4 regions of the Rhizobium sp. A22-96 genome follow, and region 4 is predicted to be linked to each of the others. Evidence: predicted binding sites of a transcription regulator. Region 4 holds the regulator's gene; each other region holds the start of a gene.
The links. The regulator LexA, encoded in region 4, represses DNA repair genes until DNA is damaged. The targets are predictions, from matches to a motif close to TGTTCNNNNTGTGTTCNG.
Positions count from the first base shown of each region.

Region 1: a site for LexA is predicted at 2,128-2,145, ahead of ACQZ6F_RS23875 (ATP-dependent helicase). Genes of this name have one in related genera too.
Region 2: a site for LexA is predicted at 2,906-2,923, ahead of ACQZ6F_RS08065 (ATP-dependent helicase). Genes of this name have one in related genera too.
Region 3: a site for LexA is predicted at 4,869-4,886, ahead of ACQZ6F_RS19520 (helicase-related protein). Genes of this name have one in related genera too.

Region 1 is NZ_JBNWDQ010000005.1:478,291-486,144, forward strand. Features, by position in the region: gene ACQZ6F_RS23875 (ATP-dependent helicase) at 1-2,053, opposite strand, end outside; gene ACQZ6F_RS23880 (SMP-30/gluconolactonase/LRE family protein) at 2,329-3,204, shown strand; gene secD (protein translocase subunit SecD) at 3,279-5,837, opposite strand; gene ACQZ6F_RS23890 (hypothetical protein) at 5,932-6,351, opposite strand; gene ACQZ6F_RS23895 (ArnT family glycosyltransferase) at 6,513-7,854, opposite strand, start outside.
Region 2 is NZ_JBNWDQ010000002.1:322,383-330,236, reverse strand. Features, by position in the region: gene ACQZ6F_RS08070 (type I restriction endonuclease) at 1-386, shown strand, start outside; gene ACQZ6F_RS08065 (ATP-dependent helicase) at 388-2,853, opposite strand; gene ACQZ6F_RS08060 (efflux RND transporter periplasmic adaptor subunit) at 3,214-4,380, shown strand; gene ACQZ6F_RS08055 (efflux RND transporter permease subunit) at 4,377-7,532, shown strand; gene ACQZ6F_RS08050 (flagellin N-terminal helical domain-containing protein) at 7,781-7,854, shown strand, end outside.
Region 3 is NZ_JBNWDQ010000004.1:247,097-254,950, forward strand. Features, by position in the region: gene phaR (polyhydroxyalkanoate synthesis repressor PhaR) at 215-787, opposite strand; gene ACQZ6F_RS19495 (acetyl-CoA C-acetyltransferase) at 1,029-2,210, shown strand; gene phbB (acetoacetyl-CoA reductase) at 2,310-3,035, shown strand; gene ACQZ6F_RS19505 (hypothetical protein) at 3,082-3,255, opposite strand; gene ACQZ6F_RS19510 (YMGG-like glycine zipper-containing protein) at 3,401-3,658, opposite strand; gene ACQZ6F_RS19515 (DUF3309 family protein) at 3,703-3,858, opposite strand; gene ACQZ6F_RS19520 (helicase-related protein) at 5,127-7,854, shown strand, end outside.
Region 4 is NZ_JBNWDQ010000003.1:897,748-905,601, reverse strand. Features, by position in the region: gene kdsA (3-deoxy-8-phosphooctulonate synthase) at 1-628, opposite strand, end outside; gene ACQZ6F_RS17215 (VOC family protein) at 625-1,512, opposite strand; gene lexA (transcriptional repressor LexA) at 1,908-2,630, shown strand; gene ACQZ6F_RS17205 (ComEC/Rec2 family competence protein) at 2,611-4,824, opposite strand; gene gltA (citrate synthase) at 5,351-6,640, shown strand; gene lpxB (lipid-A-disaccharide synthase) at 6,668-7,852, opposite strand; gene ACQZ6F_RS17190 (LpxI family protein) at 7,849-7,854, opposite strand, start outside.

The DNA of each region.
Region 1 (7,854 bases), on a different contig from region 4:
GCATGCGTGCGCCCACATCGACACGCACCTGCCGCGCCCGAATGGCGGCGGGACTCTCTGCCTTTGCCTGAGGCCAGCCGCAGACTTCGAAGAATTGCAACAAGGTCGCTGGGATGAAGCGCGTGCGCGAGGCGAAGACATGCTTGTCGCCTTGCGCATGCTGGCCGTGGACGAAGAAGCGCTGCGGGATGACGAGATCGAGATTGTCCTTTGCTCGCGTCATGGCAACATAAAGCAGCCGCCGCTCCTCCTCGATCTCAGCCGATGATCCGACAGCGAGATCGGCGGGGATGCAGCCGTCGACGGCATTGAGGATGAAGACCTTCGTCCATTCCTGACCCTTGGCCGAATGGATAGTCGACAGGATCAGATAGTCCTCGTCGAGCAAAGGCACGCCGGCCTGGTCGCTGGTGGCGTCAGGTGGATCGAGCGTCAGTTCGGTGAGGAAGCGTTCGCGCGAGCCGTAGCCTGCGGCAATCTGCTCGAGCTGGACAAGGTCCGCCTGGCGTGTCGCCGCATCCTCATGTGCACGCTCCAGATGCGGCTCGTACCATTGCCGCACCAGCCCGATTTCCGCCGGCCATCCCGCCTTGCCGCTTTTGACCTCGCGCATCGTCTCCACGAATGCACTCCAGTCGTCTCCGGTGCGGGGTGGGGGTGGAAGCTCGGTGAGCGCCGTGATCGGGCTTGCCGCTTCGCCGATCTGGTCGAGCACGCGTTGCGCTGTGGAGGGGCCGACGCCAGGCAAGAGCTGCATCAGCCGGAAACCCGCCACCCGGTCGCGCGGGTTCTGGGCGAAGCGCAGAGCCGCCAGCATGTCCTTGACATGGGCGCTGTCGAGAAATTTCAGCCCGCCGAATTTGACGAATGGAATGTTGCGACGGGTGAGCTCCACTTCCAGCGGTCCGCTGTGACTTGAGGTACGAAACAATACCGCCTGCTGCTTCAGCCTGGCGCCGCCCTCGCGATTTTCCAGCACCTGATCGGCGACAAAACGAGCCTGATCACTTTCGTCGCGCACCGTTACCAGCCGGGGACGCTCGACGCTTTGGCGTTCGGTGCGCAGGTTCTTGGTGAAGCGCTCCGATGCAAGGTCGATCACGGCATTGGCGGCGGCAAGGATCGGCTGCGTCGAGCGGTAGTTCCGATCGAGCGTCACGATGTCGGCGGCGGGCGTGAAGGCTTGCGGGAAATCGAGAATGTTGCGTACCGTCGCCGCACGGAAGGAATAGATCGACTGCGCATCGTCACCGACGACGGTCAGCCCATGGCCGTCCGGTTTCAGGGCCAGCAGGATCGACGATTGCAGCCGGTTGGTGTCCTGATATTCGTCGACGAGCACATGGTCGAAACGGCTGCCAATGTCCTCGGCGATCAGCGGCTCCTGCAGCATATGCGCCCAGTAGAGCAGCAAGTCGTCGTAATCGAGCACATTCTGTGCCTGCTTGGCTTCGACATAGGCGGCGAAGAGATCGCGCAGCTGTGGCTCCCAGGTGGCGCACCACGGAAAGAAGTCGCGCAGCATCTCGGCAAGCGGCGCTTCCGAATTGACCGACCGAGAATAGATGGAAAGGCATGTCGCCTTGGTCGGAAATCGGCTTTCCAGCTTGGAAAATCCGAGATCGTGGCGCGCGAGGTTCAGCAGGTCGGCGCTGTCTTCGCGGTCATGGATGGTGAAGGCCGGGTCGAGACCGATCTGCTCGGCATAATCCCGCAGAAGCCGCGCGCCGATGCCATGGAACGTGCCGCTCCAGGCAAGGGCATCGGCAGTGACGCCCGCATTGGTGCCGAGCACTTCGCGACATATCCGTTCGACACGGCGGCCCATTTCGGCAGCGGCGCGGCGTGAGAAGGTCATCAGCAGGATGCGGCGTGGATCGGCGCCCTTGACGATCAGATGCGCGACGCGATGGGCAAGCGTATTCGTCTTGCCCGAACCGGCCCCGGCAATGACGAGTAACGGTCCGGCGACATGGCCGTTGCCCGTCGTCGTGCCGTGCTCGACTGCAAGTCGCTGCTCCGGGTTCAGCTTTTCCAGATAGGCGGCGGTCATGAACTCTCCCGATGCGTCGGATGAAGGGCGCCAGGCGCAATCCGCGACGAATCGCATGGGCGAAATGATCCGGACGTTCTATGGATGTTCCGAATCGCTCAAGCGTGTCAAGCTTGGCCGATCTGCACGCAGATGTGACCTTTCGCGCAATAATCTTATCCGGATTCGCCAGAGGCCGGCTCGAAAATGACTTTCTTCGTGCTTATGTATCATTTTGGCGCGGCAATTTGAGTTTTTGGGGATTCGCGTAGTGCGTAGAATGAAGGCTTCAGAACATGAACGAAACGATTGCCACTGGGCTGCGTCTGCCTAGCGGATTGGTGGCTTTGTCGGACGGGCGCTTTGCGCTCGTGGAGATGGATGCGAGCCGTCGCTGTCTGAAACTTTTCGACACAAGCGGCGCTTATCAGGAAATTTGCCGGATCGGTGGGAGCCCGACCGGGATTGCGATCGACGGAGACGGATGCTTCTGGGTCGCCGACGGTCCGGAGAATTCCCTTGTGCGCGTGTCGCCGCAGGGACGTGTGCTGCAGGTGATCGAAGGCAGCGCCGATGGTCCGTTCCTTCATCCCAATGCTCTCGCCTTCGGGCCTGACGGCCTGCTTTATATGACCGATTCCGGCATCCGTCTCGACGACTTGCTCGAAGGCGGCCATATTCATCCCGATTTCTTCAAGGCGGCCTATAATGGCTGTGTCTATCAGATCGATCCTGCCGAGGGCAGGGTCATCAGGGTCCTGGCCGCGGGGCTGCTGCTTGCAAGCGGCCTGGCTTTCGATGCCGACGGACTGCTTTACTACAGCGAGACGCTAACCGGAAAAATCCACCGCCAGATCATCGGCGGCCGGCAGGAGCTTTTTGCCCAGTCGATGACATCGCCTGCCATAAACGTACTGCGCGGACCGTCCGGTCTTGCCTTCGATCGCAGCGGCACACTCTATTGCGCCATGTATGGGCTGGGCGAGATTTCGCTTGTCGATGCAGACGGTAAAATGGCGGGCCATATCCGCACGAACGGCACGCGGCCGGGCAATATCGCCTTCACCGTCGATGGCAAGCATTTGCTCGCCAGCGAGCAGGAAAATGGTGTCGTTGAAAAGATAACGGCGCCGCGTCCGGGGCTGCCGCTGCATATGCCGTCCATTTCGTAGAACGGCCCCATTTCTCAGGTAGTTGGCGGACATGCCCGGCGACCGGGCATATCCTTTTTCAATCCATTCAGAGCTTATTCGGCAGCAGGGATCTGCTTGTTGCCCTTGGTCGACTTGCCGTCGGCCGGTGCCGCATCGTTGGCAGCGGGCTTGGCATGGCGACGGCGCCAGTCGCCGAGGAAGAGCAGGATCGGTGCTGCGATGAAGATCGACGAGGCGCCGGCGACAAGTATGCCGAACACCATCGGGATCGCGAAGCTGGAGACGGCGCTACCGCCCCAGATCGCCATCGGCACCAGCGCCAGGAAGGCGGTGGCGTTGGTATAAAGGCTTCGCGCCAGGGTCTCGTTGATCGACCTATCGATGATCTCGCGCAGCGGCATCGATTTGTAGAGCCGCATGTTTTCACGCATGCGGTCATAGACCACGACCTTGTCGTTTACCGAATATCCCACAAGTGTTAGGATCGCGGCGATGGCGGTCAGGTTGAAATCGAGGCCGGTGATCGCGAAGAAGCCTATCGCCTTGGTGACGTCGAGTACCAGCGTGACGATGGCGCCGACCGCAAACGGCCATTCGAACCGGACCCAGATGTAGACCAGCATCGCCAGGCTGGCGATCACGACCGACAGGATGCCGGCCCAGGCAAGCTCGCCCGAGACCTTCGGTCCGATGACGTCGGTGCCTTCGATGGTCGCGGTCGGGTCGATCTTGACGATTTCCGCCTTGAGCTTGGTCACCGCGGCAGTCTGCGCCTCTTCGCCGCCGTCCTGGCGCTGGGCACGGACGAGAAGGCTGTTGTTATCGCCGAAGGACTGCAGCGCAATTTCGCCGAGGCCGAGCGTGTTCAGACCCTCGCGGAAGGTCGACAAATCGGCCGCGTCCTTGGTCTTGACCGACATCTGGATGCCGCCGCGGAAATCGACACCGTAGTTGAGGCCTGGATGGAAAAACAGCACGACCGAGGCGAGCGACAGGATCGCCGAAACGGTGATGCCAAAGAAGCGGGCCTTCATGAACTGGATGTGCTTGTCATAGGGGCTGAAGGGGATCAGCGGCCTGATGTTGATCACCTTGAACTTGCGGCGACGGGTGATGGCGATCATCACGACACGCACGAAGGCGACGGAGGTGAACATCGAGATAATGAGGCCGAGACCCATGGTCACGGCAAAACCGCGAACCGGGCCGGAGCCGAAGTAGAACAGGATGGCGGCCGCGATCAGGGCCGTCATGTTGCCGTCGATAATCGTCGAATACGCCTTCTTGAAGCCATTATCGATCGCGGCGAAGGCGCCGCGACCCTTGCGGGTTTCTTCGCGGATACGCTCGTTGATGAGAACGTTGGCATCAACCGCAAGGCCGATACCAAGCACGATGCCGGCGATACCGGGCAGCGTCAGCGTGGCGCCGACCAGCGTCAGGGCCGAGAAGGTCAGGACCGTGTGAATGAGCAGTGCCACATTCGCGAGGATCCCCCAGGTGCCGTAGAGCACGAAGATGAAGGCGGCAACCAGGACGAAGCCGACCAGGCCGCTATAGATGCCCTTCTGGATCGCATCGGCGCCGAGGTCGGCGCCGACGGTGCGTTCTTCGATGACCGTCAGCTTGGCCGGAAGCGCACCCGCGCGCAGCAGGGCTGCAAGCGTGGTGGCACTGTCGGCGGTGAAGTTGCCGGAAATCTGGCCCGAACCACCGGTGATCGGCTCGCGGATATTCGGCGCGCTCAGCACCTTGTTGTCGAGCACGATGGCGAAAGGCTTGCCGACATTTTCGCGGGTGATTTCCGCAAAGCGGTTGGCGCCGGCGCTGTCGAAGCGGAAGGTGACGAGCGGCTCATGCGTGTTCGGGTCGAAGCTGACGCGGGCGTCGGTCAGACGGTCGCCGGACAGTTCGATACGGTCGAGAACCGGATAGCTGTTGCCCTGCTCATCCTTGAGGATGGTGACGCCGGGACCGGGATTGTTCGGGTCGGCATTGTCGGCAAGCAGGTGGAAGGACATCTTCGCAGTCGAGCCGAGAAGCTCGCGTAGACGCGAGGGATCCTGAGCGCCCGGAAGCTGCACGAGAACGCGGTTCGGGCCAACACGCTGGATCGTCGGTTCGGCAACGCCCACCTGGTCGACGCGCTTGCGGATGACTTCAAGGCTCTGCTGGACGGCGGAATCGACATTGCTGGCGATGCCGGCCTGCGAGAAGGACATGGTGATCGTGCCGCCGTTCGGGGCGATCGTCAGGTCGGACTGCCCGGCGGAGAGGCCTGAGGTGACCGTGTTGGCAAGCGTCTGCAGCTGCGTCACCGCATCGCCGCTCTGTGTGGGATCGGTCAGCGTAACGACGACCTGGTTGCCGTTGCGCACGATCGAGCGGGTCTGGATGTTCTTGTCGCGCAGAACGCGGCGCGAGTCCTGCTGCAGCGATTGCAGCCGACCGTTGGTCAGGTCCTTCTCGTCGACTTCGAGGACGAGATAGGAGCCGCCGCGAAGGTCGAGGCCGAGGGGTACCTGGCTATGCGGTAGCCAGTTTGGGACTTTGCTGAGAGCGGACTGCGGAAGGACGTTCGGCAAGGCGATGAGAAAGCCAAGCACGATGATCACCGAGTAGAGTGCCACCAGCCATGGTGAAGTGCGCATGGGTATTATCCTTGGAAATACACTTATGCCGGCGGTCGGACCGCTGGCGGACGTAGGTCATGTCGGGGAATGCGCCAAAGGGCGCGTTAACCTGTCAGATGAGGCTAACCGGCGGGGCGCGAGCGAGATAGGCGCGAAATGCCAGGATTTCAGGCTGTGTGGCGTCGCTGCGATCGCGCGGCTGCCAGAGATCGATGAGAACTCGGAACGATGGGGCGACCGCAAGCGTCGCAGGTCCGATATCATGCCAGGTGGCTTTCGGCAGAGCCGTGCGATCGGCGACCACCATGCCGCGAACCGGGTCCCGCAGCGAAAGGTAAAGCGGCTGATTATCCTTGCCGGAAGAAAGCGCATCCGCATCCGAGCGAGCGGCAAGATTGATGCCGCCGCCAAGTGCCAGCCCGAGATAGGCGAAGAAGGCGAGGAACAGCGAGGCAATCACGCGCGCTCCGGCGCGGTGCGTCCTGTCGTCGTTATCTTCGCTGTCGGCGGCGCCGAATTCGAGCGGGCTCAACGGTAAAAGATGCCTTTATTCCTCTGCCGGTTCGGATTCCGGCGGTTCGGTCATGATATCAGGACGCCCAGCGTCTTCATAGTACGGCCTGTCATGCTGCACTTGTGCGAGCCGGTCAACCGTCCCGGTGCGATTTCTTCGCGCGTTACCCCGCTCAAGGATCAGGGTTTCGGCGCCAGGCAGCTTGCCGGCACGCGATAGGCATAGAGGGTTTTGCCCTTCATGTCGCCGAAGGGGGGCGACCAGCTCTTGATGAGCTCGGCCTGACCCTCGGGGCAGACGATCGGATCGTTATCGACGAACAGCACCGGGCCGGTCACATCGGCAGGCAGAGAGAAATTCTGCTCGTAATAGCTCTTGGGAAAGCCACCGAAATTGCGGGCGTAGATGCGGAACGGCGCGCCCTTCAGCGTATAGAACAGATCGGCGATGATATCGCGGTCCGGGGATACGATGTCCGTTGTCTTTGCCGTCGTGGCGATATCGGCGATTTCCCGGCTTATGATGCTGCGGCCGACATAGCGCTTCATCACAAGATCGCCGTTCGGCAATTTGATATCGAGAGCGAACACCGTCAGCACCGGAATGACGAAGGCGACGACTGCCCCGATGATCAGGGAGGTCATCAGCCCTTTCTTCGTCAGCCGGTAGAGCAGCAAGACGGCGAGGATGGTGCCCGCGGCATAGGCGGAAACCGCCCAGTTGGCATAGGCCTTGGCGAAGAGGGCCTGCAGCGTGATCAGGATCACCACCGGCATGGACAGCCAGAACAGCAGCTTTTCCCTGTCATCGCCCTGTCCACGGATCAGCCGCCATGTCGCCCACAAAAGCGCATAGAACACCACCGGTCCGACGACGCCGAACTGTGCCCCGGCGAACTCGAGCCCGTTGAGCACATGCTTCAGCAGGCTCGTTCCGCCAGTGCCCGTGCTCCATTGGGCAATGCTTTCGGTATGCTTTACGGTCGCCGCGCCATGCGTCAGGTTCCACCAGAGATTGGGCGCAACGACGATGGCGCCAACGATAGCTGCGATGACGACGTCCCGCCAGGCGATCCGCGCCGAGCGCAGCGTCAGCATGGCAATGCCCACCCCCGGCAACAGGAAGAGCACGGAGTATTTCGTCATGAAGGCAAGGCCGAGGCTGATGCCGAGGATCAGCGCTTCGGAAATGGACGAGCGCTTGGTCAAGCCGATGAAGGCCCAGATGGCGATCGTGATGAACAGGATCTGGATCGTGTCCGTCGACACCAGCACGGCCGAGAGCGAGGCAGCCGGCAGGGTGATGAAAATGACGCCGGCCCAGGGAGCGATCTCGCGCCCTGTCTCGTCATCGAACAGCCGCCGCGTCGTGCAGATCAGCATAAGCGCTGTCGCGAGATGGAAAAGCGGTGCGGACAGGCGGATCCAGAAGGTCGAGTCCGATCCCGAGATCGTATTGAAGAAGCGGATGACCCAGGCGATCATCGGCGGCTTGGAATAATAGCCGAAGTCGAGATTCTGT
Region 2 (7,854 bases), on a different contig from region 4:
AGAAATTAAGTGCTGCATTCAACGAGAATGTGAATATTCCGACGATAAAGGACGTAGATTCGGTCACTCAAATCAATGACGAAGGCGACGGTATCGAGACAACCCAAGAGGAAATTGACGGATTTAATATTGTCAGAGCAATCGGAGCAGAACTGGCGGATGTCTCGCGAATTGTCATGCGTGATCAAAAATCCTATTGCGGCATCAATTTCGACGACAACAATCGTAAACCGATTGTCAGACTACATTTTAATTCCAAAACCAAATTTCTCACGATCTTCGATGCTGAGAAAGTTGGATCTCGGTTTGATATTACGCAAACTGCAGATATCTTTAAGGCCAAAGCGCAAATACACGCTGTAATCCAGTCGTACGTTGCTTCTTGATTCACACCCTCTCCACAAACCCATCCAGCACTCTTTTCTGCCCCGCCCGATCGAACTCGATTGTCAGCTTGTTGCCTTCGATCCCTGACACATTGCCGTTGCCGAACTTGATGTGGAAGACACGGTCGCCGACCATGAACTTCGAAGGTTCGGCGGAGGTGGATTTGGCCACCAGTTCGCCGTCGATGGTGCGGGTCTTCGGGCCGCTTTCGCCATAGCCGATGCGTTCGACGGCGTGGCCGGAGCGAGAGCCCCAGTTGTCGCGGGTGGCGTCGGTCTTGTTGGCCTGGGCGCGTTTCCAGCCTGGGGTCGAGTAGGAGTTGGCGAAGGGTTCGGCCTTGTCGAAGCGCGACTGGCCGTAGCCGCCACGGCCGTAACCGCCGTAGGATTGCTCGACTTCGGCGACTTCGACATGGGTGATCGGCAGTTCGTCCAGGAAGCGGGAAGGGATGGTCGACTGCCATAGGCCGTGGATGCGGCGGTTGGAGACGAACCAGATGTGGCAGCGGCGCTTGGCGCGGGTGAGGCCGACATAGGCGAGGCGTCGCTCTTCCTCCAGACCGGCGCGGCCGCTTTCGTCCAGCGAGCGCTGGTGCGGGAAAAGGCCTTCTTCCCAGCCGGGTAGGAAAACGGTTTCGAATTCCAGGCCCTTGGCTGAGTGCAGCGTCATGATCGAGACGGCATCGAGATTTTCGTTCTGCTCGACATCCATGACCAGCGCGACATGCTCCAGGAACCCGCGCATGGATTCGAAGCTGTCCATCGAGCGGATGAGTTCCTTCAGGTTTTCCAGCCGTCCGGGCGCTTCCGCCGATTTGTCGTTTTTCCACATGTCCGTATAGCCGGACTCTTCGAGGATCTGCTCGGCAAGGTCGGTATGCGGGGTATTTTCGAGCAGGCCCTGCCAGCGGCGGAAGGACTGCACGACGTCGAATAGCGCCTTGCGCGGCTTCGGCTTCATCTCGTCGGTCTCGATGATGTCGGCTGCTGCCGCCAGCATCGGGATGTTGCGAGCGCGGGCATAATCATGCAGTGCGCGTATGGTGGTGTCGCCAAGGCCGCGCTTCGGCGTGTTGACGATGCGCTCGAAGGCGAGGTCGTCGGCCGGCTGGCAGACCAGGCGGAAATAGGCCATGGCGTCGCGGATTTCGAGACGCTCATAGAAGCGGGGGCCGCCGACGACGCGGTAGTTGAGGCCGAGCGTGACGAAACGATCTTCGAATTCACGCATCTGGAAGGAGGCGCGCACCAGGATCGCCATATCGTTCAGTTTGTGCTGATTGCGCTGAAGCTGCTCGATCTCTTCGCCGATGGCGCGGGCTTCTTCCTCGGAATCCCAGGAGGCGTGCACCTGCACCTTGATATCTTCGGGATCGGAACGGTCGGTAAACAGCGTCTTGCCGAGCCGGCCTTCATTATGGGAAATCAGATGTGCCGCAGCGCCGAGAATATGCTCGGTGGAGCGATAGTTGCGCTCGAGCTTGATCACCTTGGCGCCGGGAAAATCCTTCTCGAAGCGAAGGATATTGTCCACTTCCGCACCGCGCCAGCCATAGATCGACTGGTCGTCATCACCCACGCAGCAGACATTCTGCAACTCGCCCTTCGGCCGCTGCGCCAGGAGACGCAGCCACATATATTGCGCCGTGTTGGTATCCTGATACTCGTCGACGAGGATATAGCGGAAGCGTTGGTGATAATCCTTCAGCACATCCGGATTCTGCCGGAACATGTTGATCGGATGCAGCAAAAGGTCGCCGAAGTCACAAGCATTCAGCGTCTTCAGGCGGTTCTGGTAGGCGGCGTAGAGTTCGCGGCCCTTACCATCGGCAAAGGCGCGGGCATCGCCCTCCGGAATCTCGGCCGGGCTGAGGCCTTTGTTCTTCCAGGTGTCGATCATGCCGGCGAATTGCTTGGCCGGCCAGCGCTTGTCGTCGATGCCCTCTGCCTGGATCAACTGCTTGATCAGGCGGGTAACGTCGTCGGTATCGAGAATGGTGAAGCTGGAGGTCAGGCCCACAAGTTCGGCATGGCGGCGCAGCAGCTTGACGCCGATCGAGTGGAAGGTGCCGAGCCAGGGCATGCCTTCGACCGCCCCGCCGACGAGCAGGGCGACGCGTTCCTTCATCTCGCGGGCCGCCTTGTTGGTGAAGGTGACCGCGAGGATCTGGCTGGGGAAGGCGCGGTTGGTGGAGAGGATATGGGCGATGCGGGTCGTCAGCACGCGCGTCTTGCCGGTACCTGCACCAGCAAGCACCAGAACGGGGCCGTCGAGCGTTTCCACCGCTTCGGCCTGCTCCGGGTTGAGGCCCGACAGATAGTCCGGCCGGCGATGGCTGTCGCGCGCCGCCATGGCACGGGCCGCAATGCCGCCGCCGATGCTGCCGGTATCCGGCGCAACGCGGCGCGGCGCCAGGTGCTCCGGCTCCTCGTCAAAGAAGGGAATGTCGTCATGTCCGATGGTCATGCGGCCCAATGTAATGATTCTACCCTGAAAGGCAAAAGAAACGGGCCCAAAATAGAACAAAAAGTGCACATTCACAGGGAGAAAGCAGTGAGGGAGACGCTATTTCAGTGTCCGAAAGGCGACGTTGGGCTACGAATGAAACGCCTCGTTGTCCGCGCAAAGATTACAACTTCGTCATAATCGGCAGCAAAGCTTGCTGCATATGTATAAAAAAACGATATTGCAGCAAATCGGGCACAATCGTGCGTTATACCACCGCCGACCCGAACTTGGCCTCAGTAAGTGCGCTTGGCGAAATGAGGCCATATTGAACTGACGACGCGATTTCATCGCCTCTGACACAAAGAGCCGGAGACGTACATGACCGCCTGGAAGCAACTTTCCTTGTGTTTTTTCTTATTGCTGGCAGGTCTTGCCGCCGCCGTGGCTTTTGTGCCGGGCGCAGCCAACCTGTTGCGGGGGGCTGGTGTTCCCGAGGCTGCTGTGGCGGTCCTTGCGCCCGGCAAGAACAACAGTGGCGGGAAGCAGGCGGATGCGGCCAATAACGCAGGGCGGCGTGGGAAGAATGTGCCGTTGGTGGTCACCGAGCCAGTGGTGGGCGCCATCGTCAATGATCGGCTGAGCGCGATCGGCACGGGCGATGCCATCCGTTCCGTGGTCGTCATGCCGCAGGCAGCCGGCACAATCCGGGAAATCCTCATCAAATCCGGCGACCGCGTGACACAGGGGCAGGTGCTGGCGCGCCTCGACGATGATGAGCAGATCATTGCCCGCGGCCAGGCGGAAGTGGCGCTGAAGAGCGCCTCCGAGAAATCCCAGCTTTATCGCAATATCAAATCCAGCGTCTCGCGAATGGATGTTTTCGATGCCGAGATCGTCGAGCAGGGGGCGAAGCTTGCGCTGCAATCGGCGGAGCTGGCGCTGAAGCGCCGCGACGTTGTTGCGCCGATCGACGGCATCGTCGGCATCGTGCCCGTTGTCGTCGGTGATAACGTGACGACGGCCACCAGCATCGTGATGCTGGACGATCGCTCCGAGATCCTGGTGGACTACTGGGTGCCGGAGCGTTTCGCCAACACCGTCAAGGTCGATCAGCCTGTCGAGGCGACATCGGTTGCGCTGCCGGGGCGCGTCTTCACAGGCGCGGTCGAGGCGGTAGACAATCGCGTCGACGGTGCCAGCCGGACCCTGCGTATTCGCGCGCGCATCGACAATGCCGCCGATGAGCTGCGTGCAGGCATGTCCTTCAACGTCGGCATGCGCTTTGCCGGCGATACCTATCCGTCCGTCGATCCGCTTGCCGTGCAATGGGATGGGGAGGGCGCCCATGTCTGGCGCGTTGCCAACGGCAAGTCGTCGAAGGTGCGGGTCAGCATCGTGCAACGCAATCCCGATGCCGTCCTGGTCAAGGGTGATCTTCGCGATGGTGATCCCATCGTCATCGAGGGGCTGCAGCGGGTGACCGAGGGCGGCGACGTGCGTTTTGCGCGCGATCTCGCCCAGGCCACGGAGGTCATCACGCAATGACCGGCCACAATGATGATGTGACCGAAGCCGGCGTGAGCCACGGCAAGCAGTCATTCACGGCAATCTTCGTGCGCCGGCCGATCCTGGCGCTGGTCTTCAATACGCTGCTTGTCGTTGCCGGCCTTGCCGCCTATTTCGGCGTCGAAGTGCGCGAATTGCCTGACGTCGACCGTCCCGTCGTCACGGTCAGAACCATGTTCGACGGCGCGTCACCGCAGACGATCGACCAGGAGCTGACCAAGGTCATCGAAGGTGCGGTTGCACGCGTCAGTGGGTTGAAATCGGTCTCCTCCAGCTCCTCCTTCGGGCAGAGCAGGGTGACGCTGGAGTTTTCCGATGCCACGGATCTTTCCGTCGCGGCCAACGACGTGCGCGATGCGATCGGCCGTATCACCGAGCAATTGCCAGATCAGGCCGATGCACCGCAGATTGTCAAAGCGGATTCGGATTCGCAGCCGATCATGCGCCTTGCCGTCACCTCCAATACGCTGACGATGGATGACCTGACCCAGCTCGTCGACAAGGAGATCACCGACCGGCTGGCTTCGGTAGAAGGCGTTGCCGATGTCGAGCTTTACGGCGATCAGGAGAAGGTCTTCCGCATCGATGTCGATCAGGCAGCGCTGGCCGGGCGAGGCCTGACGATCGGCGATCTGACGACGGCGCTTGCGACTGCGGCCCTCGATGTGCCGGCGGGATCGCTGAAGAGTGCGCGCCAGGATATCGTCGTGCGTGCCACCGCTGCGCTACAGACGCCGGAGGAATTTGCGCGGCTGATTATTAAAGACCGTGTGCGGCTCTCGGATGTCGCCACCGTGACGCTCGGTCCGCGCGACGGGACGACCGCCCTGCGCTCCAACGGCGTGCAGGGTGTTGGCTTGGGTATCATTCGTCAGGCGCAGTCGAATACGCTGAATATTTCCGAGGGCGTAAAGGCCGTCGTTGCACAGCTGGCGAAGACGCTTCCGGAGGGAACGCGCATTGCCATCACCAGTGATGACGCCGTGTTCATTCAGGGGGCGATCCACGAGGTCGTGCTGGCGCTCATCCTGTCGGCTCTGATCGTCACTGTTGTTATCTACCTCTTCCTGCGCGACTGGCGGGCAACGCTGATCCCGGTCGTCACCATGCCGGTGGCGCTGACGGGCACGCTTGCCGCGCTCTACATGGTCGGCTTCTCGATCAACATTCTGACGCTCCTGGCTATCGTGCTCGCCACCGGCCTCGTGGTCGACGACGCCATCGTCGTGCTTGAGAATATCGTGCGCCGAAGGTCCGAGAAGATCGGGCCGCGGGCGGCCGCGGTGCTTGGCACACGCGAAGTGTTCTTCGCCGTCATCGCGACGACTGCGACGCTTGCCGCGGTTTTCATTCCGCTGTCGTTCCTGCCGGGGCAAGTAGGCGGCCTGTTCCGCGAGTTCGGTTTCGTGCTCGCCTTCTCGGTCGGCCTGTCGTCCATCGTCGCATTGACGCTTTGCCCGATGCTTGCCTCGCGGATGCTGACCAAGGAGATGCGCGAGGATCACGGCATGCTTGGCCGTTTCGGCGAACTCTTCGCCAGTGTCTATCGTCGCACGCTGCGGGCCTGTCTCCATGGGCCGCTTGTGGTCATCGTCTTCTGTGCGCTGTTCTCGGCTGCCGCCGTCCTGGCATTCATGAATGTCAAAAGCGAACTGACGCCCACGGAGGATCGGGCCATGGTCATGCTGCGGCTGACAACGCCGCAGGGGGCCGGTCTCGATTATACGAAGGATCAGCTGCAGCGCGTCGAGGAGCGGCTGCAGCCGCTGATGGATAGCGGCGATATCCGCAACATCTATGCAATCTCCGGCATGAACAGCCAGAAGAACAGTGGCTTCATGGTGCTGACGCTGGCGCCGTGGAGCGAACGCCATCGCACGCAGCAGGACATCGTTTCCGACATCAATCGCGCCATGGCCAATGTGCCGGCTCTTCGCGGCAACGTCGTCCAGGCAAACAGCCTGCGCATCCGCGGCGCCGGCAGCGGCGTGCAGATGGCGCTCATCGGCAACAATCACGAGGCGCTGACGGAATCGGCACTGAAGCTGGTGCAGGCGCTTGACGCGACGGGACAGTTCGACACGCCACGGCTCAATAACGAGCCGACGCAGGCTCAGGTCTCGGTCGCTATCGACCGCGAGCGCGCCTCCGATCTCGGGGTCGACATAGCCGGCCTTTCGGTGGCGTTGCAGTCGCTGCTTGAAGGTCGCTCTGTGGTCGATGTCTTCGTGGCGGGTGAATCCTATCCGGTGCTGCTCACCTCGACGATGCGTCCGATCGATGATCCCACGGATCTAGAAAACGTCTTCCTGAAAACGGGCGATGGCAAGATCGTGCCGATGTTGGTGATCGCATCGTTGAAGGAGAATGCCGTTGCGCCGCAGTTGACCCGCGAGCAGCAGCTGGCCTCGGTTGCAATCACCGCCGGCCTCAAGAACGGCATGTCGCTTGGACAAGCCGTGGAAGAGGTAACGCGGATCGCGACGCCGCTATTGCCGCCCGGCGCGCGGCTGATGCCGCTGGCCGAAGCAGCGACGCTGGAGGAGAATTCCAGCGGCATGGCGCTGACCTTCGGCTTTGCCATCGTCATCATCTTCCTCGTGCTGGCTGCGCAGTTTGAAAGCGTGCTGTCGTCGCTGATCATCATGTCCACGGTGCCGCTGGGCCTTGCCTGCGCGGTCTTCGCTCTGGTCATCACAGGTTCCAGCCTCAACATTTACAGCCAGATCGGACTGGTGCTGCTCGTCGGCGTGATGGCGAAGAACGGTATCCTGATTGTCGAATTCGCCAACCAGCTCCGCGACAAGGGCGAGGGTGTGCGCGATGCGATCGAGAAGGCCTGTGCGCTACGTCTGCGCCCCGTCATGATGACCATGATCGCGACCATCCTCGGCGGCGTGCCGCTGGTATTTGCCGAGGGAGCCGGTGCGGAGGCGCGCGTAGCGCTCGGCTGGGTGATCGTCGGCGGGCTAGGTTTTGCGACATTGGTGACGCTCTACATCACGCCTGTCGCCTACCTCCTCATTGCCCGCTTTGCGAAGCCACAGATGCATGAAGAGCAGCGCTTGCATGATGAGATGTCGGATGCCGTACTTCGTTCGAAGCTTGCCAATCTGAGGGCCGCGGAATGAAGGCGGCACGGATGAGTTGCTTTCTCTTCGTCCCACGCTCTCATTTATGGTAAATCATACGTTCCGATTAGCGGTTTATTAAGCGTGTTTGCTAATCATAGCGGCATGTAACCGCTGGAGTTCGGGTGTTGTTTTTGCCTGGCTCCTCGTCCGCCGATACTCTCGGCCCGCGTGCATGAGCGCCCGCGGCAAGGTTCCGATGTCTCCCAGTATTTGTTGCGTATTGTTGCGTCCGGAGTTCGTGTGCCGTGAGTATTTTTTCGACCTTCATCAGGGTCAGTCCCTCTGTGAATACAGCGCTGGAAGTGTTGAAAAACACCCA
Region 3 (7,854 bases), on a different contig from region 4:
TGTCACTTTCGTGACATCTCCCCCACAAGGGGGGAGATCGTTGGGAGTTTGCGGCTCGTTACCCGTGATGCAATAGGCTGTACTTTCAGCGGATTCGATATTCGATTGAGGTAAAGGGCGCCTGCGAGCCACCAATCTCCCCCCTTGTGGGGGAGATGTCACGTTAGTGACAGAGGGGGGTGAACACTCTCCGCAAATTCAAGGCTGCCTTATCTCACAAACTATCCAGCTTGCTCTGCATGGCGCGGAGCTGTTCCTTGAGTTCGTCGATATCCTTGGCCTCGGCCTTGCGGCTTTCCTTCGCCGGAGGCTTCATGAAGGGCGAAAACATCTGCATCGCCTGCTGGAACATCTCGGTGTTACGGCGAACCTGTTCCTCGACCATCTGGATCGGCAGTTGCAGATTCTTGCCGAGCGGCGTCTCGCCGAAGGCCCGGTTCATCTGCTCGCGCATCTGCACCTGCTGCTCGGTGAAGGCACGCATGGAATGTTCGAGAAAACTCGGTACGACCATCTGCATCTGATCGCCGTAAAAGCCGATCAGCTGCCGGAGAAAGGGAATCGGCAATAGCGTGTTGCCGGTCTTCGATTCCTGTTCGAAAATGATCTGCGTCAGGACCGAATGCGTAATATCCTCGCCGCTCTTGGCGTCTTGGACGGTAAACTCCTCACCCTTCTTGACCATCTCCGCCAGGTCGTCCAGCGTCACGTATGTGCTGGTGCCAGTGTTGTATAGGCGGCGATTGGCATATTTCTTGATTACGATCTGGCCCTCATTCTTTGCCATTATCAGTCTCCTGGCCCCGTCTGATTGTATGGAATATTCCTCCACCCCCGAGTGTAGACGCAAAAGAAGCATGGTGACAATCGCTTTGTGCGATGCGGCAAGCCCTTTCCTTTGATTGCATTTCCTGCAGGCAATGACGGCTTCGTGAAATCTGCGCGGGGGAAATTCTTGCTGTTTGACTCCGGCGCAAAGCTTTGACAGTTTCGCCTCATATACACGTTCATTTTATGAGGAGGCTTCCATGAGCAGTTCATCCATCGTCGTCGCCAGCGCGGCTCGTACCGCCGTCGGCTCCTTCAACGGCGCGTTTGCGACCGTTCCCGCTCATGAGCTTGGCGCAGCTGCCATCAAGGGCGTGCTGGAGCGTGCAGGCGTCGATGCCAAGGAAGTCGACGAAGTGATCCTCGGCCAGGTTCTGCAGGCAGGCGAAGGGCAGAATCCTGCCCGTCAGGCCGCGATGAAGGCCGGTATTCCGCAGGAAGCGACCGCCTGGGCTGTCAACCAGCTTTGCGGCTCTGGCCTTCGCGCCGTAGCACTCGGCATGCAGCAGATCGCGTCGGGAGACGCAAGGATCATCGTCGCCGGCGGCCAGGAATCCATGTCGATGGCCCCGCATGCCGCCCACCTTCGCGCCGGCACCAAGATGGGCGACATGAAAATGGTCGACACCATGATCAAGGACGGCCTGATGGATGCCTTCCATGGCTATCACATGGGCATCACGGCCGAAAATGTCGCGCGCCAGTGGCAGCTCTCGCGTGAGGACCAGGACCAGTTTGCCGTTTCCTCGCAGAACAAGGCCGAGGCCGCGCAGAAGGCCGGGCGTTTCAAGGATGAGATCGTTCCCTTCACCATTCAGTCGCGCAAGGGCGATGTCATCGTCGATGCCGACGAATATATCCGTCACGGTGCGACGCTTGATGGCATGGTCAAGCTCCGGCCGGCCTTCGACAAGGAAGGCACCGTGACTGCCGGCAACGCGTCTGGCCTGAACGATGGCGCCGCCGCGGCGCTGCTGATGACTGAAGCCGAAGCCTCGCGCCGCGGCATCCAGCCGCTCGCCCGTATCGCCTCCTGGGCGACCGCCGGCGTCGATCCGCAGATCATGGGTACCGGCCCGATCCCGGCGTCCCGCAAGGCATTGGAAAAGGCAGGCTGGTCGGTAAGCGATCTCGATCTCGTCGAGGCCAATGAAGCCTTCGCCGCCCAGGCATGCGCCGTCAACAAGGACCTCGGCTGGGATACGTCGATCGTCAACGTCAATGGCGGTGCGATCGCCATCGGCCATCCGATCGGCGCTTCCGGCGCGCGTATCCTCAACACGCTGCTGTTCGAAATGAAGCGCCGCGGCGCCCGCAAGGGTCTGGCGACGCTGTGCATCGGCGGCGGCATGGGCGTTGCCATGTGCCTCGAGGCGCTCTGACGCGTCTTGAGCAGGGTTTTCCAGAAGAAGTGATGAAGGCGGAGCGGGCGACCTGACGATCGGTCGTCCCGCCTCCGTAGCAACAAAGGGGAGTGGCACATGAGCAGAGTGGCATTGGTAACCGGGGGTACGCGCGGCATCGGAGCGGCCATTTCGATGGCGTTTCGCAATGCTGGTTACAAGGTGGCGGCGACTTATGCCGGCAATGAGGAAAAGGCGCGCGCTTTCCATGAGGTCACCGGCATCGCCGTCTACAAATGGGATGTGACCGACTACGAGGCTTGCGGCAAGGGCATCGCCAAGGTCGAGCATGATCTCGGCCATGTCGACGTCCTGATCAACAATGCCGGCATTACCCGCGACGCCATGTTCCACAAGATGACGCCGCAGCAATGGCACGAGGTCATCAACACCAATCTGACCGGCCTGTTCAACATGACGCATCATGTCTGGCAGGGCATGCGCGACCGCAGCTTCGGCCGTGTCGTCAACATCTCTTCGATCAACGGTCAGAAGGGGCAGATGGGGCAGGCAAACTATTCCGCCGCCAAGGCCGGAGACCTCGGTTTCACCAAGGCGCTTGCACAGGAAGGGGCTGCCAAGAACATCACGGTCAACGCCATTTGCCCCGGCTATATCGGTACGGAAATGGTGCTGGCGGTGCCGGAAAAGGTGCTGAACGAGCGGATTATTCCGCAAATTCCGGTCGGACGCCTCGGCGAGCCGGAGGAAATCGCCCGCATCGCGGTCTTCCTCGCCGGCGACGATGCCGGTTTCATCACGGGGTCGACAATATCGGCCAATGGCGGCCAGTTTTTCGCCTGAGCCAAGCGTCCTGTTGATGTTGGGGATTGCCGGGTCAGCCCGGCAATCATCCGTGGCTTGAATTGGCCGATTGCCGTTGTCGTGGCTTGAATTCCAGGATGACGGCTTCCACTCTTATTCGCCGCTTTTGCCTGAAGCGCGATCTTGCCGCGTAGACGAGCGCGTAAAAGGTGGTGCCGACGAGCACGAGGGCTGCAATGCTTGCGATGATTGCGGCCAAGATGCCGTTCCTTTCTCAAAACACTGCTTTCTTCCCGCAGCCTTTGGCTGCGAGAAGACTGTTGTCTCTCCGAAACTATCGTCCGGCGCGCAGGACCTGAAGGCCATGACCGACCGCTAGGTCGATCGGTCATGAGACATCGGTGTTAGCGGCAACGAGCCTCATAGCGATTGCCGTAGCGGTCGCGATAGATGCAGTAGCCGCGACGATCTTCCGAGCGACCGATGAGGTTGCCGACCAGGCCGCCGGCGACTGCGCCGACTGCTGCGCCACCCCAGCTGTGCGTGGCAACGCCGCCGATCAGAGCACCGGTACCGGCGCCGATTGCGGTGCCTTTTTCGGTGGATGTGCAAGACGCCAGCGCGCCGACGAGGGCAATCGCGACGATGATCTTCTTCATGATGTTAGCTCCCTGGTGTTGTGAGGTTTTCAGTAATCATCTGCGGATCAGATCCGCCCCATCAATAGCAGAATGAGGACAATGACGAGAACAAGCCCGAGACCGCCCGACGGACCGTAGCCCCAAGACCGGCTGTAACCCCAGCTCGGAAACGCGCCGACCAGCAGCAGAATCAGTATCACGAGTAATACCGTACCAAGCATTATGTGTCTCCTCCATGTCCGTCGCCGGATTATCCCCCGGCAGCGTCGCAGCGTCCGGATATATGCTCCAGCGACTCCGCCTTAATCTGTTCGATGCGAACGAGCGGAGTTCCTTGTATTTCTGATCGTAGAAACTTGTTTCGCCGAAAATTGTTCCGGCTAAGAAATAAAAATACGAGAAGCTGATCTTTTGATGACCGGCGAAATGTTAACGCCAGAGCGCAATACGGCTGACATATCGATGATCGGGATCCATTCGTATGGTTAAAATTTCTTTAAAATACAATAGGTTGCGGTGAACGAAACGGGAAAGAACCGATGTCGGCGATTCGTCAGCGATTCGTTCCGCATTTGGACCTTGGTTAATTTTCGCGGCCACAAGGCATGGCGGGAAGCCCTTCCGAGCGGCGGCCATGCTGTTGGCGTATCGCGGTGGAGTGGTGTTTCGTTGGCTCAATTCGTTAATGCAGAAGAGCTGACGGGACTTTTTGCTGTCCTGTGCGGCTCTCCATATCGAGATGCGCCGACGGTCGAACACCATATGTAGCCGTGAACAAATGAAATACATGCATGAATCGTCGATTCGTCGCCGATTCGTTCCGGCTTTGATCGAGGTGTTAATGAATACACCCTTTGATTGTTTTTATCGATCGAACCCGTTTGAACCCGGCGAATGCTCGCTGCAATCCCAGATTCGGGCTCGATTCACCGCCTCAACTCCTCCGAGTCCGAAGTATTTTTAGCCCTGAATCGCTATATGTTGTGAAGAACGAAGGAGGAATCGGTTGAAACCAGCGATTCCTCTCTCATTCGTTGAGGCTTTGCCCCATTTCCAAAGCGCCGTTGGTTGCCTTCAAAAAAGCAAAATCTTTACAAATAATTAACCATAAAATTACCGGGCGTGACGCCTGCTGCGGATTCACTGCTTGACTCTCTTTCGCGTGGGAAAGGCAGGAAAAATACGATTCAGTATCTGGTGGGATTCTTTGATTCCAAATCCATATGTAGTAGGGAACATACAGAGAACCGATGAGAGTCAGCGATTCGTCGCCGATTCGTTCTCAGGCTGTTCCGGAATCGCTTGGACTCGTATGGGATGTAGGGGTAATGAAGCTTTTGGTTGAAACGGCAAATCGTAAAAGCGACCGTTGGCGATGCTGTTTTTTCATTCAGGTCTTGCCTTTGTCACATATGGTCGTCATCTCTTCCTTCTTCCCGGAGAAGCTTGCTGATCGGAAGACGGTGGTTTCTCGCTTATGCACGGACCTATGACTCACATCTCGCAGCCAATGATCCTGAGCGGACGCGGCGTAACCGCTGTGCTCGGACCAACCAATACCGGCAAGACCCATTATGCCATCGAGCGTATGGTGGCGCACGGCAGCGGCGTTATCGGCCTGCCGTTGCGGCTGCTCGCGCGCGAGGTCTATACGCGCGTCGTCGAAAAGGTCGGGGCGCAGCATGTGGCGCTTGTCACGGGCGAGGAAAAGATTTCGCCGCCCAATGCCCGTTTTTCGGTCTGCACCGTCGAGGCGATGCCGCGTGAGACGCGCGCCTCCTTCGTCGCCATCGATGAAGTGCAATTGGCCGGCGATCTCGAGCGCGGCCATATTTTCACGGACCGGATCCTGCATCTGCGCGGCCGGGACGAGACGCTGCTGCTTGGGGCCGGCACGATGCGGCCTATCCTCGAGCAACTTCTGCCTGGCATTACCGTTCTCGAGCGGCCAAGGCTTTCGCATCTCTTCTACGCCGGTCAGAAGAAAATCACGCGCCTGCCGCAGCGCACGGCGATCGTCGCCTTTTCGGCCGACGAGGTCTATGCGATTGCCGAGCTCATCCGCCGCCAGCGCGGCGGAGCCGCCGTCGTTCTCGGTGCGTTGAGCCCGCGCACGCGCAATGCACAGGTCGCGCTCTATCAGGCTGGCGATGTCGAATATCTGGTCGCGACCGATGCCATCGGCATGGGTCTCAATCTCGATGTCGATCATGTCGCCTTTGCTCAGGACCGCAAATTCGACGGCTATCAGTTCCGCAATCTCAATCCGGGAGAGCTCGGCCAGATTGCCGGTCGCGCCGGTCGTCACCTCAAGGATGGCACCTTCGGCGTGACGGGCCAGGTGGATCCGTTCGACGACGAGCTGGTGCGGCGGATCGAAGGCCATGAGTTCGATACGGTCAAGGTGTTGCAGTGGCGCACCAAGGGCTTTGATTTCTCCTCGATCGCCGCGCTTCGCACCAGTCTTGAAGACGCGCCACGCGTGCAGGGCTTGACGCGGGCGCTGCCTGCGGTAGACCAGCAGGCGTTGGAATATCTGTCACGCGATCTGGAGATTGTCGATCTTGCCAACAACCCGGCTCGGGTTGAAAAATTATGGGAAGCCTGTGCGCTTCCAGACTATCGGCGCATTACGCCTGCCCAGCATGCCGATCTCATTGCCACCCTCTTTTCCGATCTTGTGCGCTATGGCACGGTGAAAGAGGACTTCCTTGCCGAACAGGTGCACCGCGCCGATCGGACTGATGGTGAGATCGACACGCTTTCGGCGCGAATCGCGCAGATAAGGACTTGGACCTATGTGTCGAATCGGCCCGGCTGGCTTGCCGATCCGACACACTGGCAAGAAAAGACGCGGGAAATCGAGGATCGATTGTCCGATGCGTTACATGAACGGTTGACGAAACGCTTTGTTGATCGCAGGACATCTGTGCTCATGAAGCGCCTGAGAGAGAATGCAATGCTGGAAGCTGAAATCAGTGTGAATGGGGATGTCTTCGTTGAGGGGCATCATGTGGGACAGTTGACCGGATTCCGGTTCACGCCTATCTCGGGAACCGAGGGGCCGGACGGCAAGGCTGTCCAGGCAGCCTCGCTGAAGGCGCTTGCGCTGGAATTTGAGGCACGTGCTGCGCGCATGCATGCAGCCGGCAATAGCGATCTTGCGATCAGCGCCGATGGTATGGTGCGCTGGCTCGGCGATCCCGTGGCGCGTCTGTCGGGCAGCGACCACATCATGCGGCCGCGCGTCATCCTGCTTGCCGACGAGCAGTTGTCGGGCAATGCGCGCGATCATGTCGCGGCTCGTATCGAGCGCTTCGTCAATCATCATATCAGCACCATCCTGAAGCCGCTCGACGATCTGTCGCGCGCCGAGGATCTGCAGGGCCTTGCCAAGGGTCTGGCCTTTCAGCTGGTCGAAAATCTGGGCGTTCTGTTCCGCCGCGACGTCACCGAAGAGGTGAAGTCGCTGGATCAGGATGCGCGCGCCTCGATGCGCCGCTATGGCATTCGCTTCGGCGCCTATCATATTTTCGTCCCCGCGCTGTTGAAGCCGGCTCCGGCCGAACTCATCAGCCTGCTCTGGGCATTGAAGAATGATGGCCTCGACAAACCCGGCTACGGCGATCTCATTCCCGTGCTGGCCGCTGGACGCACGTCCGTTGTCACCGATCCGAGCTATGAGCGCACGTTCTACAAGCTCGCCGGCTTCCGCTTCCTCGGCAAGCGCGCCGTGCGTATCGATATTCTTGAGCGACTGGCGGACCTCATCCGTCCGCTGCTGCAGTGGAAGCCCGGCCAGGCCTCGCGCCCTGAAGGTGCCTATGACGGCCGCCGCTTCACCACGACGACGGCGATGCTCTCCATCCTCGGCGCCACGCTGGAAGACATGGAAGAGATCCTCAAGGGTCTCGGCTATCGTGCCGATGCCGTGAAGGCTGAAGAAGCCGTTGCCCATCTTGCGCAGCAGGATGCACTAGCGGCACCGGCAGCGCCGGCTGCGGATGCCACCGCGGAAAAGGCCGATCACGACGACGCAGACTCCTCTGCCGGCGAAGAACCGGCCAAGGAAACCGAAGCCGTCGCGCAGGAAACTGCTCCGGTTGCCGCTGTATCGGCCGAGCCGGTTACCGAGGCAACTGCCGAGGTTGGCGAAACGGAAGCTGTTGCAGCTGAAGCCGTCGAAGCTGTGGAGCCGAAGCCGGTTCTGCTCTGGC
Region 4 (7,854 bases):
GCTGCTGCACGGAGTGGGTGGCATCGAAAATGACAGGCGCACCCATTGCCGCCATGATCGGCAGCGAGCGCATGTCCGAGACGAGCGTGTTATAACCGAAGGAGGCGCCACGCTCGCAGAGGAGGATATTCGGGTTGCCGCTTTCATTCAGCTTGGCAAGGACGTTCTTCATGTCCCAGGGCGCCAGGAACTGGCCCTTCTTGACGTTGACGACGCGGCCGGTCTTGGCGGCGGCGACCAGCAGGTCGGTCTGGCGCGAAAGGAAGGCCGGGATCTGCAGGATATCAACCGTCTTGGCGACAACGGCGCATTGTTCCTCGGTGTGAATATCGGTCAGCACCGGAAAGCCATATTCCTTCTTGAGATCGGCAAAAATTTCCAATCCCTTCTCGATGCCGATACCGCGCTTGCCGGAGAGCGAGGTGCGGTTCGCCTTGTCATAGGAGGATTTATAGACAAGGCCGATGCCGAGCTTGTCGCAGAGTTCCTTCAGCACGCCGGCCACCATGAAGGCATGCTCGCGGCTCTCCATCTGGCAGGGGCCGGCGATCAGCGACAGCTTGGCAGTGTTGGAAAACAGAACCTTGGACGCTCCCTCGCCGACGATCACTTCCGAATTCGTGCTCATGCTATCTCCTCGAAGGCGAAAAGAGCGCCCGCTGCGGGCGCCAGCTTTGCCAATATACGATTGTTCTTACGCGTGTAGGTGACGCCGTTAGCAGCGAAATGCGACGATGTCACGGAAAGATCGCGTGTTTTGAAAAGGATTGCGCGGGCTCGAAGCCCCGGATCGTCCTTGCCGACCCGCAAATCGTAAAACGCCTCCATGCCTTCCGGCGTCAGGAGATCGATGTCGGCATTGGCAGCCCGGATTGTCAGCCCGAAGGAATGCTCGGATATCCTGGGGTCACCTATGATCTCCTCGAAAAACGAGCGGTACGCGGCGGGTTTGGTCGTCGATATCGCCACCCGCGCAATGCCGGTGACAGCATTTTCATGGCGCTCCAGCACGCTGCGATCGGCGGGCGACGGATTGATGCGCTGGCAGCAGAAGGCCAGGAAATCGGGCGCACGCAGATCGGCGGCAAAGGCAAGACGGAAACCCGCCTGGGTTTCCGTGCCATCCGGCATCTTCATCGGCCTCGAAAAATCCAGCATCCGTCCGGCGGAGATCATGCCGGCCTTGAAACGTTCGTCGTCAGCGACAGCGTCGTTCGTGCCGAAAACCACTCCGGAGAACCCGTCTTCACCCATTCGAAACCGATAGGCCTGATCACGAGCGACGAAGACATTGCCGTCCTCGATGCTCTTTTCACACTGCTCCAGAGATGTGACCCCGAGGGGCTCCAGATAGGTCTTGTCGGCAAAGAAGACGCATGCGTTCTCGGTGCCAAAGGGATGGCGCGCATCCGGAGCCACCGTAAAGCCAAGCCTGCCAAGGCGTTCACGCGCCGATGCGATATTGACCGTCGGCAACACAAGATGATCCAGCGGATGCGGCAACGAAGTCATGGCGTCTCCGATTTTCTGCTGCGGCAGGTTTGCGCCGATCCACGGTCCAATTCAAGGCCAAAGCAGCGCAGCGATGATGCTGGACAATGACTGTTTCTCGACAGCAGCCGAACCTTCTCGGTACAAGCTAGATTTCAGCCATGCTTCAGATAGGTGACTTAAACTCAAAACCACTCCGTCTGCGCATCCAGCGGCGTTTTCCCATATTTATCGTTATGTTAGCACCGATATAACCATTCGCCGCCGCGCCACGATCCATTCGATAATTTTAAATATCTAACTGACAGGGCAAAGCTTTACCGAAATTTAAGTACTTGCGGAACACATATGGAACATATAGTGTCCGTTCTGGATTTGTTTCACGACGTTTCTCTTGATTCTGGGGTTCCAAGACGATGTTGACGCGCAAGCAGCAGGAACTGCTTCTCTTCATTCACGAACGGATGAAGGAGTCCGGCGTTCCACCATCTTTCGATGAAATGAAGGACGCATTGGATCTTGCATCCAAGTCCGGCATTCACCGTTTGATCACGGCTTTGGAAGAGCGAGGCTTCATCCGTCGCCTGCCGAACCGGGCAAGAGCGCTCGAAGTCATCAAGCTGCCGGATGCCTACAATCCCAGCCTGCAGCCGCGCCGCGGCTTTTCACCGAGCGTCATCGAAGGCAGTCTTGGCAAGCCACAGCCGGTCGCGCCGCCTGCTCCCCCAAAGGTGGCCAATGACGACCAGAACAGTTCGGTGTCGGTGCCCGTCATGGGCCGCATCGCAGCCGGCGTTCCGATCTCGGCCATCCAGAACAATACCCATGAAATAACCGTTCCCGCCGATATGCTCGGTTCGGGCGAACATTATGCCTTGGAAGTGCGGGGCGATTCGATGATCGATGCCGGCATTTTTGACGGCGATACCGTCATCATCCGCAATTCGACGACTGCCAATCCCGGTGACATTGTTGTCGCCCTTGTGGATGACGAAGAAGCAACGTTGAAGCGGTTTCGCCGCAAGGGCGCTTCCATCGCTCTAGAAGCCGCCAATCCGGCATATGAAACACGCATATTCGGGCCGGATCGCGTCAAGGTCCAGGGCAAGCTTGTCGGCCTCATTCGCCGCTATCATTGACTGGTGACGCAGAACGGATTGGCACACCATAGGTTCCGGTGCGCCAATCATAGGTTCGGTGCCGCATCCATGGGCGTTGCGGATTGTCGAAAGCTGTGGAGATGATAGGCGTGTCCGAGTCGAAATTCATTTCGACCGAGCCGGTTCGCCTCAATGTAGCGCCGGTGAAAAGCATTGCTCCGGAGCGGCAGCGATCGAGACGCAGTTTTATCGGCGTAACGACGATATTTGCGGTATCGCAAGCAGGCGGTAGATAGGCTGCGTCCTCGATGGTGACGAGCATTGCGCCGTTTTCAAGCATTGCGACACACCATGCACCCTTCTGGCAGGCAAAGCTTCCCTGCATCGTCTGATCGAGCGCTTCCTCCATTGCCTTGCGCACTGCGTTTTGTTCCTCCGTGCTTAACCGCCGGCGGCGATCTGCTTTGCTGACATGAGGGAGCCGGCTGTCGGCCGGAAGAATGGTTGGCGGTTGGTGTTCTGCTGCCACCAGCGCCTTCTGCCATTGCTCGAAGATAAAAGCCTGCGGTCTTTCGCGGTTCGTTGCCAAGATGTAGTCCTGTCGCAACGCGACCAGAGCGCCATCTTCGGAAATCATCAGATCCGGCTTCGGCACGCCGGAACTGAATGTTGCTGCACCGATCGCTGAGAGCAACAGCAGCAGCCCGACATGGCGCAGGCGGGTCCGCAACATGGTCATGATCAGGAAGCCGGCTATGAAAGTCGGCATGAGCCAGCCCGCTTGACGGCCAAAGGTGATATCGCCTCCCCAGCCCGCCACGGTCTTGGCGATCAGGATGACCAGTTCCAGTCCCTCACCGGTGACTTTCCAGAATGGCGCATCAAGGCCAAGCGGCATCAGCAACATGGCCATCATACCGAACGGCATGACAATGAACGAGACGATCGGCATGGCGGCGAGATTTGCGGCAAGCCCGTATGTCGCCAGTCGGTGAAAATGCTCGATCGAGAAAATCGCCGTCGAAGCACCGCCGACGAAGGATGTCGACAACACGCCGCCGAAAAAACGAGAGACGAAGAGCAGCGGGCTGAGGAGCCTGGAGCGCGAAAATATGCTTTCGCGATGCTGCCGCCGCTTCCACAGCGTATAGCCCGACACCAGCGCCAGCGTCGCGGCATAGGACATCTGGAAACTCGGCCCCAGCACTTGCGATGGAGACAGAATGAGGATCACGATTGCCGAAAGCGCTACATTTCGCAGGCTGATCGATGGCCGGTCGAAGAGCACGGCAACCAGCATGATCGCCATCATGATGAAGGCGCGTTCTGCAGACACGCCGAAACCGGAAATGAGGTAATAGGCTGTCACGGTGAGCAGCGCACCAAACGCGGCCACCTTCTTGGTTGGCCAGGCCTGCGCGACACCAGGAAACAGACTGAAGAGATAACGCAGGCCGATATAGAAAATGCCCGCCGATAGCGCCATGTTCAAGCCTGAAATGGCGATGATATGCGTCAGGCCTGCGGTTCGCAGCGCCTCGGTCGTTTCATCTGAAATCGCTCGTCTCTCATCGGTGACAAGCGCGGCTGCAAACGCACCGGTGTCACCTGGCAAGGTTCTCCTGATCCTGTCGCCTATGCTGTTACGCAGGCCGGCGAGCCAGATATCCGCCTGATCGAGCAACGACTCTTTTGTGATATCACCATCTGGTGACAATAATTCCGGGGTGCCGTAGGCGAAGCCGTTCGCGCCAATTCCATTGAAATAGGAGCTGAATGCGAAATCGTTGAGGCGCGGCAAGGCCGGGCCTGCCGGCGGGGTTAACCGCGCCCTGCCCTGGATCCGATCACCCAGGTTGAATGGCTCTGCCTGTTTTCGGACGAAGATAGTGACGCGTTCCGGCGCTCTTCGAATGGCCGGCTTTTCCGTTCCATCGACTTTGACGACATATCTCCAACGGCCGTTGTCATAGGATTCACGCCTTTCGACCCGACCAGTAACGGTTGTCGTCACTGCCGAATCGAGCATCACTGTCGATGCCCGCCAGCTTTCCCATTGCGCCAGAGCCACGCCCAGACTCATCAGCATGCCGGCAAAGAGGGCATGTCGGAACAGACGGCCCGCATCACGCTTAAACAGAAAGGCACCCGTCAAAAGCAGCAGTGCCACCAGGACCGCTTGCGAAGGCGGATCGCTATCGACCTTGAACCAAAATATCGAGCCCAGCCCCATATAGATTGGTGCGAACAGGATGGCGCGACCATGCGCCGCTTCCTCTTCGATCAGTCTTCCTATGGCAGCTCGGCCATGACCGAGGGCCAGGTAGAGCTGTGCGAACAGGCGCGCCTGATCTTGCGTTCGTTGACGTCGTCCAGTCTTCGCACGAGGGGCGAATGAGGCAATAGCGTGGCGATGCTGCGAAGGCAGAACAAGGTCCCGGCCATCTTCCTGCTGTTCCGGTGCCTCTAAATTAGGCATTGAGCGCCTGCCCCACGCAAAACTACAGCTTTCGCGCGATTTTTGCCGTCACCATCAGGTGATTTCAACCGAAATCGACAAATCTGTCACCGATTTGCGCTATTTACCGGAACGGCGCGATCAAACAGGCTACCGCAGTGCCCAAAAGTTGATACTGCAATGCACAATTCGGCATTAGGATAACTTGGCATTAGGCTCTGGATCATATAGCTAGTCGTTAGTCGCTTAACCTTTTGGCGCTTTTTATGGCGTCAATCCCGCCAAATCTTGGAGGATCAGCATGACGGAACAAAGCGCGAAACTAACTTGGGGTGAGAAGACGGTGGATCTGCCGGTCAAAACCGGAACCATCGGCCCGAGTGTCATTGATATTGGTGCCCTTTATAAGAACACCTCCACTTTCACCTACGATCCCGGCTTCACCTCGACGGCGTCTTGCGAGTCGAGCATCACCTATATTGATGGCGACGAAGGCGTTCTGCTGCACCGCGGCTATCCGATCGATCAGCTGGCCGAACACGGCGATTTTCTCGAAGTTTGCTATCTGCTTCTTTACGGCGAATTGCCGACGGCAGCACAGAAGAAGGACTTCGACCATCGCGTCGTGCACCACACCATGGTGCATGAGCAGATGTCGCGCTTCTTCACCGGCTTCCGCCGCGATGCGCATCCGATGGCCGTCATGTGCGGCTGCGTTGGCGCGCTGTCGGCCTTCTATCACGACTCGACCGACATCACCGATCCGCATCAGCGCATGGTCGCGAGTCTTCGCATGATCGCGAAGATGCCGACGCTTGCCGCAATGGCCTACAAGTATCATATCGGCCAGCCCTTCGTTTATCCGAAGAACGATCTCGACTACGCATCGAACTTTCTGCGCATGTGTTTCGCGGTTCCCTGCGAAGAATATGTGGTCAATCCGGTGCTCGCACGCGCCATGGACCGCATCTTCATCCTGCATGCGGACCATGAGCAGAATGCGTCGACCTCGACGGTCCGTCTCGCCGGCTCTTCAGGTGCCAATCCGTTTGCCTGTATCGCTGCCGGCATTGCCTGCCTCTGGGGCCCAGCTCATGGCGGCGCCAACGAAGCAGCGCTCAACATGCTCAGCGAAATCGGCTCCGTTGATCGTATTCCGGAATACATTGCCCGCGCCAAGGACAAGAACGATCCGTTCCGCCTGATGGGCTTCGGCCATCGCGTCTACAAGAACTACGACCCGCGCGCCAAGATCATGCAGAAGACGGCGCACGAAGTTCTCGGCGAACTCGGTATCAAGGACGATCCGCTGCTGGATATCGCGATCGAGCTGGAGCGCATCGCGCTTACCGATGAATATTTCATCGAGAAGAAGCTCTATCCGAACGTCGACTTCTACTCCGGCATTACGCTGAAGGCTCTGGGCTTCCCCACGACCATGTTCACCGTGCTGTTCGCTCTCGCCCGTACCGTCGGCTGGATCGCTCAGTGGAACGAGATGATCGAGGATCCGCATCAGCGTATCGGCCGTCCGCGCCAGCTCTACACCGGCGCACCGCTGCGCGAATATGTTCCGGTCTCCAAGCGCTAAGCTTTGGCATTGAAAACAAAAAACCGGTCAGAAATGACCGGTTTTTTTATGGGACAAAACGTCCAGAATGATCGCCGCAGCCTTGTCGCCCGGCGGCTCCTCTGTCTGCATCCGTTGCCAGACCAGATCGTAGCCCGCGAGCATCGCCGCGCGCTCGCGCGTATCATTCGACAGGCGCTCCATGTAACGCGCCAACAGGCCGGGACGCAGGACGTCGTTGATAAGTTCCGGGACTACGGCATAGTCGGCAATCAGGTTCGGCAGGGCGGCCGACCACACCTTGATGCGCGACATCACGAATCTCGCCAGCCACTCCGTTTTGTAGGTCGAAACCACCGGAACGCTGGCCAGGCCCAGTTCCAGAATCACCGTGCCCGATGCGGCCATGGCGGCATCCGCCTGCGCGAAGGCCTGCCATTTTGCATGCTGACCGACAAGGATTTCCGGTTTGACGGTCCAGCTTTCCAGGAGCGAGCGCACGAGAGTTTCCTGCTTCGGGACTGTCGGAAGCAGGTAGCGAACTGCATTATTTCGCCGACTAAGTTCTTCGGTAGCCCGCTCAAAGACTGGAAGGAGCTGGCGGATTTCGGAACCGCGCGACCCCGGGAGAAGGAGAACAGTCATCGGGGTGTCGGCGGCGACGGCACCGCGCAAAGCACGCTGTTGGCGCGTCTCCAGCAGATTGGCATCCACGGTCAGGCGGTGGCCAACATAGGTGGTCGCCGGACCACCGAGGCGCTGCATCGCTTCCGGCTCGAATGGCAGAACCGCCAGCACGTGATCGACATAGGCAAGCATCTTTTGCGCCCGATACTCCTTCCACGCCCAGACGCTGGGGCAGACGTAGTTGACGATCGGAACGGTGGGCAATGCCTTGCGCACCCTCTTGGCGACGCGATGCGTGAAATCCGGGCTGTCGATGATAAGAAGCACGTCGGGCTTGGCGGCGATAATGGCATCGGCCGTCTGGCGAATGCGAGCGAGCAACTTCGGCAGTTGCTTGATCACCTGGATGAAACCCATGATCGAGAGCTCGGAATAATCGAACAGCGAATGCAGCCCCTGGGCTTCCAGCGCCTCGCCGCCGACGCCAACCAATTCCACGGGGCCTTCATAGCGCCGCTTCAACGCCGCAACGAGATCGCCGCCCAACAGATCGCCAGAGACTTCGCCGGCGACGACGGCGAGCTTCAGTGGTGCCACACCGCTCACAT